3 regions of the Sporosarcina sp. Y838 genome follow, and region 2 is predicted to be linked to each of the others. Evidence: predicted binding sites of a transcription regulator. Region 2 holds the regulator's gene; each other region holds the start of a gene.

Region 1 (5,868 bases), on a different contig from region 2:
CTAGTTGACCATACGAGCCGAGAAGCTGCCTATTTCGCTAAACGATTGAAGGAATTAAACGAAGGTAAGCTGAAACCTTTACCAGAGGCAATTATTAAAGAAAATGTGTTTTTCTTGAAAATAATGGCGGATCATTCAAAATTCATCGGACACCTGCTAGATCCTTCGGAAAGAAAACTTGTCGATCAAGCACGAGGGTTCAGCCATGATTTCGACCAACTTCTTTACCAAGCACAGGATTTAGATCACATGCGCCCTCAGTCAGAAACACAACCACTTTTAGAACAATTTTTAGACCAAAATCGTGTTTCTGTCGTATCGTTACGCGATTTCAAAAAAACAGCACGTGATTTAATTGAAGCCTGTAAAATAAAGAGCAATATACCCGCCCTTCTTGCCGACCATGTATACCGTGAAGCGGATCACTTCCTTCAAATTATTGATGCATTCGATGAGCATCTTACGACACAACAAGCTTAACGCCTTACTATGTATTAAATAATGCTTGTTACACAATCTAACAATCGACTTCAATTCAACTACCCCCACCGATGACTTCTGTATAGGTGGGGGTAGTTATCGTTCCAATGAATAGCCAGCAATTAATGGCATACTAAGTTATTCCTTCCTTAGTCGAATAGTTGAGTAATTTATCTTAAACAAAAAAACTGTCAACCAAATTCGTTCGGTTGACAGTTTTTCATTAAATAAAGTTACACTATGTTAACAACAATCTCTTCCTCTACGAGATCGACACGGACTTTTTCAACATGCTCTTCCAAAATAATATCTGTCAATGGATCCTCGATTTTATCTTGAATGACTCTGCGAAGTGGTCTGGCTCCGAATCGTTTATCGTAGCCTAGTTTGACCAATGCTTGTTTTACTTCTTGGGAAATCGTGATATCAATATTATTTTCTTCGATTGTTACTTGTAAATCAACAAGCATTAATTCCACGATTTCAAGTAGATTTTCCTCTGTTAATTCGTTAAATGAAACAATTGCATCGAAACGATTGAGAAATTCAGGTTTGAAATAATCGCCTAACATTTCTAGCATCGTAACGGATTCGTGTACCGTTTTATTGAAACCGACGCTCACTTTTTTGTCGCCTGTTCCAGCGTTACTTGTCATAATAATAACCGTATCTTTGAAACTGACTGTCCGACCATGTGAATCTGTTAAGCGGCCATCCTCCATAATCTGAAGGAACATATTTTGAACGTCTGGATGCGCTTTTTCAATTTCGTCTAGGAGTAAAATTGAATACGGATTCCGGCGTATTTGTTCTGTTAATTGACCAGCGTCTTCATGCCCAACATAACCTGGAGGGGAGCCAATAATTTTAGACACCGCATGTTTCTCCATATATTCACTCATGTCGAGACGTATTAACGTGTCACGTGAACCAAATAATTCTTCTGCTAGGACTTTTGTGATTTCTGTTTTACCAACACCCGTTGGACCGACAAATAAGAAGGAGCCAATGGGACGGTTTTTCGATTTAAGTCCCGCACGGCTACGACGGATCGCTTTTGCAATTTTATCAACCGCTTCTTCTTGACCGATGACTTTTTTATTGAGATTTTCCTGAAGACCTTTCATTTTCACCTGTTCTGCCGCTTGTAGTTTTGTCACAGGTATTCCTGTTTTCTCTTCGACAATTAACTCAATATCTGCAACAGAAACTTCTATTTTTTTAGCTTCCCCATTTTGTTTCGCTTCTTCCAATTGTTTACGTAATTGAATTTCTTCATAACGTAAATTTGCCGCTTTTTCATAGTCTTCCAATTCTGCTGCTTGTTCTTTTTCTTGAATGATTTCGCCCAGACGCACTCCAAGTGAATCTGAATCCGAATTAGGGATGACGTGTGCAAGGTTTAAACGTGACCCGACTTCATCCATCAAATCAATCGCTTTGTCCGGTAAAAAGCGGTCTTGAATATAACGTTGTGATAAGGTGACAAATGCTTGAATCGCTTCATCTGTATAGTGTACTTCATGGAAGTTTTCGTAACGTCCTTTTATTCCACTTAAGATTTTAATCGTATCTTCTGCCGATGGTTCCTTGACGATAATCGGTTGGAACCGACGTTCAAGTGCGGCATCTTTTTCGATTTGACGATATTCTTTCAATGTCGTTGCCCCGATGAGTTGCAAGCCTCCCCGTGCTAAGGCTGGCTTCAAAATATTACCGGCATCCATTTGCGATCCTTCTGTTGAACCCGCACCAACGAGCAGGTGAATTTCATCGATGAATAAAATAACATCTGTCCGGGCTTGAAGTTCTTCAATGAGTTGTTTCATCCGCTCTTCAAACTGACCACGAATGCCTGTATTGGTAACAAGTGAAGCAACATCTAGTAAGTACACTTCTTTATTCTTTAGTTTCACCGGTACATCGCCTTCATGGATTTTTACTGCGAGCCCTTCGGCGATTGCTGTTTTACCAACTCCAGGCTCACCAATTAGCACTGGGTTGTTTTTATTTCTTCTATTTAACGTTTCAATGACGCGTTTCACTTCTTGATCGCGTCCGATGACTGGATCAATCAGTCCATTTCTTGCATCATTTGATATATTTTTACCAAGTTGGTCTAACAAACCGTTACCGTGACCTTCTTGTGTTTGCTTTGTTTGAGTTCTTGCCTGTTGGCCGCCGTTAGCTTGGGAAAAGGGATTCGCATTATTGCTAAATGACGGCATCTTACCTGCTTGTAATTGACCTTGAATTTCTTGAAAGCATGGATGACACATATTAATGTGCATACCTTGCTGATTTACTTGAAATCTCAAACTCATCGTCGCTTCGTTTTTATCACAATGTTGACATTTCATATTCTATTCCTCCCTCAATTTTTCATTTATCTATCGTTCCTGACTTTGACCATATTTGATCTATGGACTTATTATACACTGACCTTTTTTGACTTTCAAGAAACTTGCTTGCATATCCTTGAATATTTTTAATGAAGACTACTCGTAAAATCAGCTTAGCCACATGATCTTAAAATAAAAAAACTGTCAACCAAATCCATTACCGTGGACTTGAATGACAGTTTTTTATTAGATAAACAAACTAAGCAGTAGTACAACACCAAGACCAACGACCGAGGTCGTGAATAATAACAGGCCCCAGGTTTTAAACGTATCTTTAATGGATAAGTTAAAGTACTCTTTAAACAACCAGAAGGATGCGTCATTTACGTGAGTAATTGTATTACTTCCTGCCGCTGTTGCTAAAACCATTAATACAGGATTCACATCAAATGTATGAATTAGCGGACCCACAATACCTGCAGCAGTAATTGCAGAAACAACACCCGTCCCCGTAGCAATACGTAACATTGCAGTAATGACCCAGGCCATAATTAATGGCGATACACTTGTATTTTCCATCATTCCTGCGATGAAGTCACCAATACCTGTATCCAAAATGATCTGTTTGAAAGCTCCACCAGCACCAACAATGAAGATAATCATCGCAATACCTTCAATAGCACCTGAGAACGAATTCATAACTTCCGGCATTGTTCTACCTCTGCGTATGCCGAATACATAAATGGCAACCAATACAGCGAGAATCATGCTAATTTCGGCACTACCAAGGAAATTAATAATTTGATAGAACATCGTTCCTTCTTCTATAAAGAAATCCAAAATCGTTGCCGATGTAATGATGATTGCTGGCAATAACGGTACAATTATACTTACAGCAAATCCAGGCATTTCATCTTCAGCAAATTCTTTCGGCTTCTTCAACATCGGTGGTACAGGACGATCCAAATTACGTAGCATTCTAGGTAAAATAATACCTGCTGCAATTACTGATGGAATGACTACGATCAGTCCCAATATGTAAACCATCCCCATGTCTGCACCATAAGCCTCAACAAGTGCAGTTGGACCAGGTTGTGGTGGGAATATACTATGCGCCATTGTAGCCGAGGCAACCATCGTGATACCTAAGCGTAAATATGGAATTTTCGCTTCAATTGCAATACTGATGACAAGTGGTGCCAATATGATAAACGCCACTTCATAAAATACTGAGACACCAAAAATGGCACCAACAATTAAAATTGCCCATTCAACATTCTTTACGCCAAACTTGTTCAATAAGGTAGAAGCTACCCGTTGAGCAGCACCGGAATCCACCATTAATTTACCAAGCACAGCACCCATTCCGATAATGATTGCCAAACTTCCGAGCGTTCCTCCAAAACCTGTCTTTATCGATACGACGACCATATCTAATGTTAACCCGTTTAAAATACCTACCAATATCGCAACAATCAAAAGGGCAAGTACACTATTCAGTTTTACCACGATGTTCAAGTAAAGAAGCAACGCTACCCCAAGAGCTACCCAAATAAGCGGTAAATAAGTTATAATCCAATCCATCTTTATTCTCCCCCCAAGTCTACTTTCAGTTTGTTCTAATAGCTTCGAATTGCTTTTGCGCATGTGGACTGACATTTCTAATTATTGATGGTCAGTCAAGCACAGTAACCTTGTAACCGCTTACTCCAAACCAATTAATCATCACTTTCGATATTTGCGGATTATCCTGCATAATTTATGCGTTGCCTAGCGTTACACACAAATAGTAGACAACACCACAAATACCTCTCTCTGAAAGAAAAGCTCTTAACTCTCATCTGTTTTCAGATAAATCGGTTTAGTAAACCGATTTACTTCACTCAGTATATAATGAAAGTGCTTTCAATATCAAATAAAAATTCAATTCTGTGAAATATCCTCTTCTCATGCTTGGCTCTTTTTCATTTTTACTATGTATCTAAAACTTTTTTCACCTAATATAATTTCCGAATTAAGGAAATTACAATCTACGAATTTGCGGATGAACTTGGAATTCCGTTATCGAAAGAGAGTAACTGCAAAAGAGCATCGGCAAAGTTCTCCCGATGCTCTTCTTCAATGCAATGATTCTTCTTACCGGACCTACTGCTCCACTTGACCAACCCATGAATGCTCGTCCCCTGGCTGATGAAAGTCACTCAACGTCCATTTCAATTGTTTTTTTCAATTGTTTCAAGTGACGTTTTTCATGCAATCCGACAAATAGAAACCATTGACTCAATGGAATTTGTCCAAATATCGGATGTTTGAGTGATTTATCACGGAGCACTTCTTTTGTGCTTGTTTCATACACATCTAATAAGAAGATACGGGAATGATAGAGTTCATGTTTCATTTCTACTTTTGATTTATACTCTTTTGTCGGAGCTGTATACTCCGGGGCTTTTACTTTCATTAAGCGAATCGTAGACAATGCTATCGGTTTTTTCATACATTTTAGACTATCGGGGTTATTAAGTTCTCTGGCAATATTAGTCGCAATCACTGTTTCCATTCTCGCTAGGTGTTCGAAGATTTGTTTTGGAGACCATCCCCCATTTGAAGGTATTTTATTGAACTGCTCATCTGTCAATGGTTCAATTGCTTTAAATAACTCTTTTCGAATAACAGTATTTTTTCCCAACACCATTTAATTTGCTCCTTTTATTACCCCGAAAAACTTTTCCGTTATTGTTTACTTATCTACATTATAAGCTTTTCTATTTTTTCGCAAGTCATCATTTAATAGAGTCACATTTAATGCCATGAATTCAGCATTCTACTTCGGCATCCCACACCTTTTAACAAAGGTGACTGATACATTAGCATCAAATAACGGCCACCTATCAAACGGGTGGCCGTTGAAAAAGAGGTACCTGATACTCAATTGAATGCAAATGTTTAAACGGTCGTTTCCACTTTCGATCCTATCACTTTTTCTACCTTTGCTTTCCATACAAAATGGTCTTTTTCAACAACAATAGAGACGAATAAACTTCCGATA
Region 2 (5,868 bases):
CGATTGAAAGAAGCCGGCGTCGACCGCTACAACCACAACATTAATACTTCAGCTGAGCACCATGAAAGTATTACGACATCCCATACATATGAGGATCGTGTAAATACGGTGGATCTTGTGAAGGAATCGGGTATTTCACCGTGTTCGGGTGTAATTATCGGTATGCGTGAGACAAAACAAGATGTCGTTTCCATGGCGCGTAGTCTGTACGCAATGGACGCAGATTCAATTCCAGTCAACTTTTTACATGCCGTGGATGGCACGCCCCTTGGTGGTACGGACGAATTAACACCACGTTATTGCTTGAAAGTACTGTGTTTGTTCAGGTTTATCAATCCTACAAAAGAAATTAGGATTTCAGGTGGGCGAGAAGTGAATTTACGCAGTCTACAACCGTTTGGTTTATACCCAGCAAACTCAATTTTCATCGGAGATTATTTAACGACGGCTGGACAGGAAAGCGATTGGGATCGTAAAATGTTGGAAGACTTAGGATTCGAAGTAGATTTGGAACCTTTGGAGAAAGAATTGATTAAGGCATAAAAAATGGACTTCCCATTTCAAAGGGAAGTCCATTTTTATTCGGATGTATCGAAAGGTTGAAGAATATCGCGTTTGTCCTTCGTGTGAAAAACAAGTACTTTATCGGTCGGGTCGTATTTTTGACCGTAAAAAGTTTCATCTTTGTATGTGTGAATTTCATCGTACGTCTGAGTCATTGCGTTGTAGATTTCTTCTTCGCCTGAATCAGTAGGCGACCAGTATAAAATTTCGAGCACTGTGTTTTCACCCGTAGCCAGAGAGCGGCGGTTATAGCCGATGCGCTGTGCATGTGAGAACGCTTCGCGTGAGTAAAACTTAAGCCTTTTAGCTGTATCTGTATCTTCATAGTCGACTGGCTCCACTTCTAGGAGGATCGGTTTATTTTTGGACTTTAACATGGTCAATAGTTTACCGCCAAGTCCCATACCGCGTGATTGTGTGGAAACAAACAAATAATCTACGAAGATGAATTTTTCGAACTCAACATACATGAGCACATGATGTGGTCCTTCGTCTTTTTTGTAGACACTTTTCTTGTCCAACAGCAACGCGTCCATATGTTCCTTTGACTTCATCTCTTCAACGGGGAAGTATTCATTTAACTTCTCGTACCAATTCAAAATGTATTGCCTCCAATGGTTTATTTACTGGATTGTAAGACCGAGGAAAAAAGAAGGGCAAGAAAAATCCTCTATTGCTCTGTTTACCCATATATTCAAAATGATAAACTTTTTTCAACTTCAATCCGAAAAATGAAACTATTTTGCTGATAGCCCGTATACTAACTATCAGCAAAAAATCTTCAAGATGGAAAAGGGTGTATTTTATGCTTAACTTACTATTATTTTCTATAATTACGGGCGTTGTATTCAGTTTATTAATCGTACCTTTTATCCTCAGCAGTCAAACAAAACGTGTCACAGATGATGCGCAAACGCTGATTGCCTTCAATAGAGGTGCCGCAATAGCTACAGTAGCGATTATCTCTGCTGTTTTGGTATTTTTGTTTTACTATATGACTAATATGGATCGCAACTGGACGTCGCTCTGGATTGCATTTCTAGTGGTTACACTTCTAGGTGCCATTTCCGCTGGCGGTAAAGATCGTAAAGTGAAAGGCGTTTTGTTCCTGGGCGCACTTGTGTTTGGCGTTTATATTTTAAGTTCTCCGCTATTCAATGCCGATAAGAAATACAAAGCGGTTGAGATGGACCAGAAAGTTGAAATCACAGCTTTTGACGAAACGAAAACGCCAGCAAGTGTCCCTCCGAAATTTGCAAGAAATAAAATGAAGAAAGCGTTCGGGCAAGTACCGAATACAAGTTATTATGAACTTGGCAGTCTGCAGATTCAAAAAGTAGATGGTAAATTCGTCTACATTGCACCCGTTGAGTTTTCTGGCTTTTTTAAATGGCTAAATGCGGATACAACTCCGGGTTATTTCACGATGAGCGCGACGGATTCAGCAGATAATCCTAAATTTGTGGAAGCAGAAATGGCTTACACGCCATCGTCATTCTTCCATAAGCAAGTTGAGCGTCATATACGAATGAAAATGCCGAATCTCATCTTTTATGGAGATGTACAACTCGAAATTGATGATGAAGGAAAGCCGCATTATATACGTTCATACGGTGAATTCATCAGCGCACGTAATGGTTTTGACGTAAAGGGAATTGTAGTCGTTGATCCTGAGAGTGGTAGTGTGAAGAAATATTCGCTAAAAGATGTTCCAGAATATATTGATGGCGCTGTTTCACCTGAAGCTGTCAGTTTGCAGAACAGCTATTTCGGTAATTATATCCATGGTTTCTGGAATTCAATCATTGGGAAGAAAGACGTCAAACTACCGTCTGATGAAGGAACAGAGGCAAATGTCAGCCCAATCTTCGATGAAGATGGCCATATGTATTACTTCACCGATTTCACTAGCCCGAAAGAAGGCGTCGATTCGATGCTAGGCTATGCGTTGACTGACGGGAGAACAGGTAAAGCCACATATTATACAGGTAATCTAGAAGAGTCCTATATGGATTCTCAAGGAGCACTTCAAATCATAGAAAAGAAATTCATAGAAAAGAAATGGTCGGGAGAAATGCCAGTCTTGTATAACTTCTACGGAGAAGCTAGCTGGTTGACACCGGTACTCGATTCAAATGGATTCCTACAAAATTACTTCATCGTATCAGCATCGAATCCGGAGATTTCGGTCTACGGAAATACGCCAAATGAAGCGTTAAAGTTATATAAAACAGCTCTTCAACGCGGAAGTAGCAGTGTGGATGGCAGTTCAGGCGCCGAAGAGTCGAAGGTGGCGGTAACTGTCGTGCGTGTCTTTAAAGAACGCGTTGGCGACTTTACACTGATTTCATTTTTAGCGGAGGATGGACGCAACTTCATCGTTTCTTCTGAAACTGTGCCGCTTGCCATTTATATTCAAGCAGGCGATAAACTTGCCGTAACGTATTTAGAAACGGGAGAACTATTCTTGCCGGTCAAAGAATTGACGAATGTTAGCGTGGAATAGAGGGTAAAGGAGTGTAAGGCCATACGCCTTGCACTCCATTTTTTTGTTTAGAGACTAAAAGATCACCTACTATGCCGATGCTAAGGGAATCCCCTCCTTCTTGGTGCATATCGATTGCAGTGCGAACAGAGAGTCCTGTACAATCAAGTCAAAGATAGTCAAAGTCAACGGCTTATTCCCCCAGTAGGAAAGAGGTGAGGACATGCGAAACATTTCCGACATTATAGAAGGATATTTGAAGGCAATAATCGAAGAGGAACAGTGTGGAACGATTGAAATTAAGCGCAATGAAGTTGCTGAAAAATTCCAATGCGTACCATCGCAGATCAACTACGTCATTAAGACCCGTTTTACGGCGGAAAGAGGATATGCAGTTGAGTCTAAGCGAGGTGGCGGTGGTTATATACGCATATTCCGCGTGCAGGCAAATTCTCGCAAAGAATTAATTGAACATATTCTAGAGGGTATCCAGTCAGGAGCCTCCTTTACAATGGCCCTGGATGTCGTCTACAGACTAATTGAGGAAGACGTTATATCTGAGCGCGAGTCAAAGCTTATTCTCGCCGCTGTCGATCGAACAACAATCCATCAGCCACTTCCCGAACGTGATATTATACGTGCACGTATTTTGCAAGCGATGCTTTTGACGCTCATTTACGAGCAGCTAAACTGATTGATAATCTAACTGATTTGAGGTGGCTTTCAATGATATGTGAAAATTGTAAAGAACGGCCCGCATCCGTCAGCATCACTCAAGAAAGCGTGGTCGGATCCATGGAACATCATTTATGTGAGAAGTGCGCTTTCCAATCACATACATTAATTTTTGATCCTAACCAGGAACCGCTGTCGATCCAACAGTTCCTATCGCACTGGTTCAGCGGTTCAGAATCATTTCAGGAACAGCAGCCGAAAAGAGGGGAACAGTTGACAGGACCTGAATGTCCTTCATGCGGTTTGACGTTCCCGAAATTTCTCGATATCGGGAAATTTGGCTGTGCGGCATGTTACGACACGTTCCGTGAAAGACTTCCATACGTCTTTGGGAAACTGCACAACGGACGTTCGTCACATACGGGTAAAATCCCAGTTTCTTTTAATGAGCTTTATGCCGTTAAAAAGAAGATTGATGAGATTCGGGTCAAAATGAAAGATGCTATCGAAGCCGAACGTTTTGAAGAAGCGGCAGAATTACGTGACGAAGCGAATACACTCAAGCAACACCTTTCCCATGGAGGTGAAGAAAACGATGTCGATTGAAAAATTCATGCGTAATGCGGTAACCACCTGGATGATAGCTTATGGAGAAAACTCAGATATCGTGATGTCTACACGGGTTCGGCTTGCACGTAATTTAACAGGCTATCGTTTTCCAATCGCCATCACGGAAGAAGAGGCCATGGCGGTTGACAGGGCGGTTACAGGCGTCTTGCTTGATGCTGTAGAAAACGGGTATACCTACACCAAGATGTCGGATCTCCCTGCACTGGAACGACAAGTGCTCGTTGAGAAGCATTTAATCAGTCCACAACTTGCAGCACCTAATCGGCACGGGGCTGTCTTGCTATCGGAAGATGAGACCGTGAGTGTCATGGTCAATGAAGAAGACCATATTCGGATCCAATGCATCTGTCCAGGGCTTCAGCTGGAAGATGCATACAAACAGGCCAACCGAGTAGATGATTATTTGGAAAAAGAGCTACCATACGCGTTTGATGAGGATTTCGGTTTTTTGACAAGCTGCCCGTCAAATACGGGAACCGGCATGCGCGCATCAGTCATGATGCATTTGCCTGCACTTACCATTACCAAACAGATTGAACGTATAATTCCGGCTATTTCACGACTTGGCATGATTGTCCGTGGAAGTTATGGAGAAGGAAGCGAAGCGCCCGGCAATATCTATCAAGTGTCAAATCAGACAACGCTTGGTAAAACGGAGCAGGAGATATTGGAAGACCTTAGGAACATTACATCTCGCCTGATTGCTCATGAACGGAAATCACGGGAGTTGTTACTCGCAAAGTCACGGATTTCACTTGAGAACAGGTTATTCCGTTCGCTCGGTACAATCAGCTATGCACGTCTGTTACCGTCAGGAGAAGCTGCTCGATGTCTTTCCGACGTCAGGCTCGGAATCGATCTAGGGATTATCCAGGACGTTGATGTGTCGATCTTAAATGAGTTGATGATATTTATGCAACCGGGTTTTTTGCAGCAATATGCAAGTACGGAATTATCCCAGGAAGAACGGGATATCTTCAGGGCGAAATTGTTCCGCGAACGGCTTAACGTGGAAAGAACAGTGCCGCCGGTTGAAAAAGAAGCGGAAGAGTGAGCAACTATTTTGCACAATATCTTAGGTTTCTGTATAGTCAGGTCAAAGATAGTCAAAGTCAATTTCTCTAATAAAGGAGTTCTGACGTTACCAGTTGAATACGTATAATTAGGATGGTTGTTTTATCGCTCCATTCTAATATTTATAATTCAATTGAGTAATGTACGAGTATTTGGGGAATTGATTGTATATATATAGTATAGAAGGAGAGGACTGATTATGATGTTTAACCGATTTACACAGCGTGCACAGAAAGTATTGCAACTTGCACAGGAAGAGGCAATTCGAATGAAACACGAGTCCATCGGCACAGAACATATTTTGCTAGGGCTAATCCGTGAAGGCGGAGGAATTGCCGCGAAAGCACTTGAAGCGATTGGTGTGAACTTTGAAACAATCGTACAAGGCGTGGAAAAACTTGTCGGAGCCGGAACAAAGGATGTCGGTCCCATCGTTCACT
Region 3 (5,868 bases), on a different contig from region 2:
AAAGCCTTCAGACGCTTCCCATGGCGGAAGGAGACCGCACAAATTTGCTATATGCGGTTTCCAAGCAGGGTATACAATACGGGACGTTCTTTTACACCGAAGAATTTAAACTATTAAAAGAAGTAATCCAGAATTCTGTGGAAGGTGATGGGAAATGACCGAAATTGGGAAGCCAAACAGCGATGTTGAAATAGTTATCATAACGGGAATGTCAGGTGCCGGTAAAACAGTAGCCGTGCAGAGTTTCGAAGATCTGGGGTTCTATTGTATCGATAATTTACCGCCAGAGCTGCTTGTTATGTTTCTGGATTTGATGATGAAATCGGAGAATCGTATGAAACGGATAGCCGCTGTTATGGATACGCGGGGAGGCGATCTCTTTGATTCGCTCATCGGTGCACTAGATAATTTATTGAAGATGAAAGGCGTATCTTCCCGAATCTTATTCCTCGATGCCAACGACGAAACGCTAGTCCGACGTTATAAAGAGTCAAGACGCTCGCATCCGCTATCGGAAGGTGGATTACCATTAACCGGTATTAAAAAGGAACGGCTACTATTGACTGAGATGAAAGGACGTGCTCGTTCAATATTCAATACGACAGGATTAAAGCCTAGAGAATTACGGGAAAAAATCATGTCTGAATTCTCCTCTAAGGAAGATTTAGGTTTTACATTGAATTTCCTGTCATTCGGCTTTAAGCACGGAATGCCGATTGATGCAGATGTCGTGTTTGATGTACGTTTCCTACCAAATCCCTTTTATATCGAGGACTTAAAACCGAAAACCGGTCTAGAGAAAGAAGTCTACGACTATGTACTGAAGTGGAACGATACACAGATGCTAATTGAAAAATTGACAGATTTATTTAAGTTTCTGATCCCACAATATAAAAATGAAGGAAAATCACAAGTTGTCATTGCATTCGGTTGTACCGGGGGGCAGCACCGTTCTGTCACACTCGCCGAGTTTTTCGGAACACGGTTCAAAGAGGAGTATCGGACACTCATTACGCATAGGGATATTGAAAAAAGAAAGGATTGACGCTATGCCGAAATCGAAGCATATAAAAAAAGTGGTGGTCTTCGGTGGCGGAACCGGATTGTCAACGTTATTACGCGGATTGAAATATCATCCTGTCGATTTAACGGCGGTCGTCACTGTCGCTGATGATGGCGGGAGTTCGGGCAGGCTTTTGGATGAATACGATATCCCACCTCCAGGCGATATCCGGAAAGTAATGGCAGCGCTTTCAGATGTTGAACCACTTATTGAGGAAATGTTCGAGTATCGCTTCTCAATATCAGAAGATTTAAAAGGCCATTCCCTTGGGAATCTAATGTTGGCCGCAATGACGGATATCACTGGTGACTTCGCCCGTGCTGTTGAGCAAATGAGTCGGGTACTTAACATAAAAGGGAAAGTATTGCCTGCTGCAAATCAGCGAATCACATTGCATGCAGAACTTGAAGACGGTACAATCGTGACAGGCGAATCGAAAATACCTGTATACGAACGGAAAATTCGAAGGGTATATCTATCACCTCAAGAAGTTGAACCGTTACCTGAAACTATTGAGGCAATTAAAGCGGCTGATCTTATCATTATTGGTCCGGGCAGCTTATATACGAGTATCTTACCGACATTACTTGTTCAGGCGATACGTAAAGCAGTATTGGGGTGTAAAGCGAAAAAGGTATACATTAGTAACTTGGCAACGCAAGCAGGTGAGACCTATCGCTATACAGCCTCAGAGCATGTCCAGGCACTGTATGATCATGCAGGCGAAGCATTTATTGATACAGTATTATTAAATGGCACAGCACTTCCATCGTTGCAACAAGGCAAGAAATTGACTGGACCACCTTGGCCTGTCGAAAATGACATTGAATCGTTGCAACGACTTGTCCCGAATATTGTAGTAAAAGACATCGGCCTACTCTATGAGGGGAATATAATACATGACTCTGAAAAGGTTGCTAAATGGCTTATCGATTATATGGAAAATGGGATAAAAACGGAACAGACCTGATTGTCGCCGAGAAAGGGGAAGAATCATGTCTTTTGCATCAGAAACAAAGAAAGAAATGACACAGATAGAAGCAGATGATTGTTGTACAAAAGCAGAAGTCGCAGCATTCATCAGGATGAATGGGGCACTATCCTTTTCCAATAAGCAGTTGAGTCTAGATGTGCAAACTGAAAATGCCGCTATAGCCAGACGGCTTTATTCGAATTTGAAAAGGTTGTATCCATATAAAGTGGAACTGCTCGTCCGAAAAAAAATGCGTTTGAAAAAGAATAATGTTTATATTTGTCGAATTCGAAACGGTGCGAAAGATCTTCTTGAAGATCTTTACATCTTGACGGGTACGTTTCAATTCAAAAATGAGGTTGCAAAGGAATTGGTGAAAAAGAGATGCTGTCAACGCGCTTATTTACGAGGTGCTTTTCTAGCAGGTGGTTCCGTTAATAATCCGGAAACGTCTTCCTATCATCTTGAAATCTTTTCAATCTATAAAGAACACAGTGAAGACCTAGTCGATCTGATGAACAAATACCATTTGAATGCAAAATCCATTGAACGTAAAAAAGGATATATCGCTTATTTAAAGGAAGCCGAAAAAATATCGGATTTTCTAAGTATTGTCGGTGCGCATGTTTCCTTAATGAAGTTTGAAGATGTACGGATTATACGGGATATGCGGAACAGTGTGAATCGTCTTGTGAATTGTGAAACAGCGAATATGAACAAAACGATAGGAGCTGCACAGCGCCAAGTTGAAAATATAAAGTTCATCGAAAGAACAATCGGCCTTGCGGAACTACCTGAAAGACTACAGGAAATCGCAAGACTTCGGGTGGACAATCAGGACATCACTTTAAAAGAGCTCGGAGAATTAGTTACGGGCGGAATGGTAAGCAAGTCAGGTGTAAACCATCGTTTAAGAAAAATAGAAGAAATTGCGGAAAACCTTCGCAGTGGTGGACTCGGCAGTCGGTGAATCCGATGTCGGACCAAGAGAGGAGTAGATACTGTCATGGCAGAAAGAACAGTTGAAGTGAAGATGAAAACGGGGTTACAAGCACGGCAAGCAGCCCTTTTTGTTCAAGAGGCAAATCGCTTTATGGCGGATATATTTTTGAAAAAAGACGAACGCCAAGTGAATGCGAAAAGTATAATGGGGATTATGAGTCTTGCCATTGCACGAGGAACAAGCGTAACACTAATTGCAGAAGGAAATGACGAAGAACAAGCTTTAGAATCACTTGTCAATCTGGTTGGAAACGAAAATTGATATAACTCGCCGTTACTGCTGTCTGAAGACATGTAGAAGCGGTTTTTTTCTTTTCAGAAAAAAGCTTTGGTATCGGGAAGAAGATTCGTGTCTCACCGTGAAATCACCAGTTAAGTAAATAAAAAAGCCGATTCTCCAAAAATGGAAAATCGGCTTTCTAACTAATTATTTTGTTTTAGGTGCGTCTTTCATATCACTGCGTGTAATAATATGGTCAATTAAGCCATATTCTTTTGCACGTTCAGCTGTCATGAAGTTGTCGCGATCCGTATCCTTCGCGATAACTTCGACCGGTTGCCCAGTACGCTCTGAAAGAATCAAGTTCAGTTTTTCGCGAATGAATAAGATATGCTTAGCAGCAATTTCAATTTCTGTTGCTTGTCCTTGTGCCCCTCCAAGTGGTTGGTGGATCATAACTTCAGCATTAGGAAGCGCATAGCGTTTACCTTTAGTACCGGCAGCGAGTAGGAACGATCCCATTGATGCAGCCATTCCTATGCAGATTGTTTGAATGTCAGGTTTGATGAATTGCATCGTATCAAAGATTGCCATTCCAGCTGTAACGCTTCCTCCAGGACTGTTAATATAAATGGAAATGTCCTTATCTGGATCTTCAGCTTCTAGGAATAGAAGTTGAGCAACGATAGAGTTCGCAACGTTGTCATCGATTCCACTTCCGAGCATGATAATACGGTCTTTCAATAGACGGGAATAGATGTCGTAAGCACGTTCACCACGGCTAGTCTGTTCAATTACTGTAGGTATTAGATTCATTCCATTTCCTCCTTCAAGGTGGATAGATTGTAGGTCTATTGAAACTAGATATCGTTTCAACTGTAACTTTATCATACATAGTATGGTCAACGAAGGTCAAATATAACGCTTTAAAATAAGCATTGCAATCGTGTTGCCGCACTAGTATACTTAGTCTTGTCTATTACAACACAACATTATATAATAAGGCAACGCCCTCGTGGTGCAACGGATAGCACGTGAGCCTCCGAAGCTTAAGATGTGAGTTCGATTCTCGCCGAGGGCATTTAAAGTGACGTTGCAACAACGTTATTGGTCGCAAGCACTACGCGACCTCCGCTAACCTCCTTTCATTTACGTAGAAAATACGTATTTTGAATGGGGGTTTTTTCGTTGTCTGAAAACAGTGAACGCGTCGCTATTAGCGGAAGTCAATAAAGCGATTGGGCGAGCAGTCGAAAACCCGGCCGCCCAAATCCCCTATAAATACAGTTTTTTCGCTATAGCGGAAATATTTGTAAGTGTGTATAATCAGAATAGTGCCAAAATAAAATTTCATTGGGGGTTATTTTATTGAAAATGTGGTACAAGCGTTGGGTAGTGGTATGGGGTGGCACGTTTGGCGTATTATTTGTCATATGGCTATTTACACCGGACGTAGAGCCGGAAGTCGAAGTGGATGTGGTGGTAGAGTATTACGACACGCACGCAAAAAAGTTAGCGAAAGAATAAGGTACGACATTAAATGGATTCATATATAAAGAGCGGAAAGCCTAGTGCAATCAAGTACAGGCTTTTTTCGTTTAGCCATGCGGATATCGCACGACATAAAAAGAGCCGCGCCATCAAGCGTAGCCCTTTTCGGTTATCCTTATTATTCAATCGTCAGAATATCGTTCATTCCGTACAGCTTACCGTTGTGTTCGAGCGTCTTCATGACGTTTACAATCCGTTCTAGTGTTTCGAGGTTTTAGGACTTGCTGCCACCTTTGCAATGTAAAGTACCTAATAATGGAAACGTAATCAGTTGTGAAATTAAAAGCCCAGACGGTGTGCGATCACTTGGAACACGAAGAAATAGATCGTACGAGAAAAGTTTATCGTTAAAAGTTAAATTATGATAAAAGCAAATTCATCAGCTATCGCTGATTTTGCAAATACAGATGGTCATGGAGTTTTTAATCTTTTCGACTATTTCCATTCTGAGTACTTTCAGCAATTGTGGAAGTTGCTTTCTTAAAATCATTATTAATAGTAGGTGAAGAGGCCTTTACAGGATCTCCATAGGCTGTAAAAGTAGTTGGATCTTTCTTTTTCTGATCAGCACTTGCATTCGTGTTCATGTTTTGATTTGTCATTATTGTAGAACCTCCTATTGTAATTTCAAATGTTATCAAGCTTTGAAGTGAAACCATTTAGTCATTAATTAACTTTAGAATCTCCAATAACGCGCTTACTATGCATCTCAAATAGAGTTCTTATCTTTTTGGAGCAAAGAACAAGCGGCGCATATTTGAAATAGAAAAAGGAAGGCGATTTTTGACTACTTTTTGCTTTGAACAAAGCTTTAGATTCTCATAGTTACCTCAATTCCTTTTTAACAAAATTCGTTTACCTACATATACTAAGTGTCACTGGGCGTATTTCCTAGAGACAAAGGAGTGTTTATTTGGATTGGCTAATAATCACTTTGTTCGGAGTTATTTTCTGCTTACTTATTCTAATCTTTACATTGGCTTTACCTTTAGCTAAACAAAAGCAATAGTAGCAAAATAACGTTCTCTTCATACAATATTTCGAGGAGTGATGAAATTG

Evidence for each region. The regulator CtsR, encoded in region 2, represses protease genes until heat stress. The targets are predictions, from matches to a motif close to ATGGTCAATAAAGGTCAAACA.
Region 1: the regulator CtsR is predicted to act here: its motif matches at 2,883-2,903, upstream of AC1TO4_RS06125 (ATP-dependent Clp protease ATP-binding subunit).
Region 3: the regulator CtsR is predicted to act here: its motif matches at 4,157-4,177, upstream of clpP (ATP-dependent Clp endopeptidase proteolytic subunit ClpP).

What each region holds. Positions count from the first base shown of each region.
Region 1 is NZ_JBXCJD010000003.1:283,935-289,802, forward strand. Features, by position in the region: gene AC1TO4_RS06120 (DUF2935 domain-containing protein) at 1-480, shown strand, start outside; gene AC1TO4_RS06125 (ATP-dependent Clp protease ATP-binding subunit) at 714-2,840, opposite strand; gene AC1TO4_RS06130 (gluconate:H+ symporter) at 3,069-4,406, opposite strand; gene AC1TO4_RS06135 (hypothetical protein) at 4,846-4,992, opposite strand; gene AC1TO4_RS06140 (DinB family protein) at 5,020-5,514, opposite strand; gene AC1TO4_RS06145 (benzoate/H(+) symporter BenE family transporter) at 5,766-5,868, opposite strand, start outside.
Region 2 is NZ_JBXCJD010000004.1:117,242-123,109, reverse strand. Features, by position in the region: gene bioB (biotin synthase BioB) at 1-543, shown strand, start outside; gene AC1TO4_RS07175 (GNAT family N-acetyltransferase) at 579-1,163, opposite strand; gene AC1TO4_RS07170 (hypothetical protein) at 1,370-3,070, shown strand; gene AC1TO4_RS07165 (CtsR family transcriptional regulator) at 3,273-3,743, shown strand; gene AC1TO4_RS07160 (UvrB/UvrC motif-containing protein) at 3,845-4,330, shown strand; gene mcsB (protein-arginine kinase McsB) at 4,320-5,408, shown strand; gene AC1TO4_RS07150 (ATP-dependent Clp protease ATP-binding subunit) at 5,628-5,868, shown strand, end outside.
Region 3 is NZ_JBXCJD010000019.1:8,461-14,328, forward strand. Features, by position in the region: gene AC1TO4_RS16405 (NUDIX hydrolase) at 1-158, shown strand, start outside; gene rapZ (RNase adapter RapZ) at 155-1,045, shown strand; gene AC1TO4_RS16415 (gluconeogenesis factor YvcK family protein) at 1,050-2,033, shown strand; gene whiA (DNA-binding protein WhiA) at 2,059-3,006, shown strand; gene AC1TO4_RS16425 (HPr family phosphocarrier protein) at 3,043-3,300, shown strand; gene clpP (ATP-dependent Clp endopeptidase proteolytic subunit ClpP) at 3,466-4,074, opposite strand; tRNA gene AC1TO4_RS16435 (tRNA-Arg) at 4,268-4,339, shown strand; gene AC1TO4_RS16440 (hypothetical protein) at 4,627-4,785, shown strand; gene AC1TO4_RS16445 (hypothetical protein) at 5,232-5,411, opposite strand.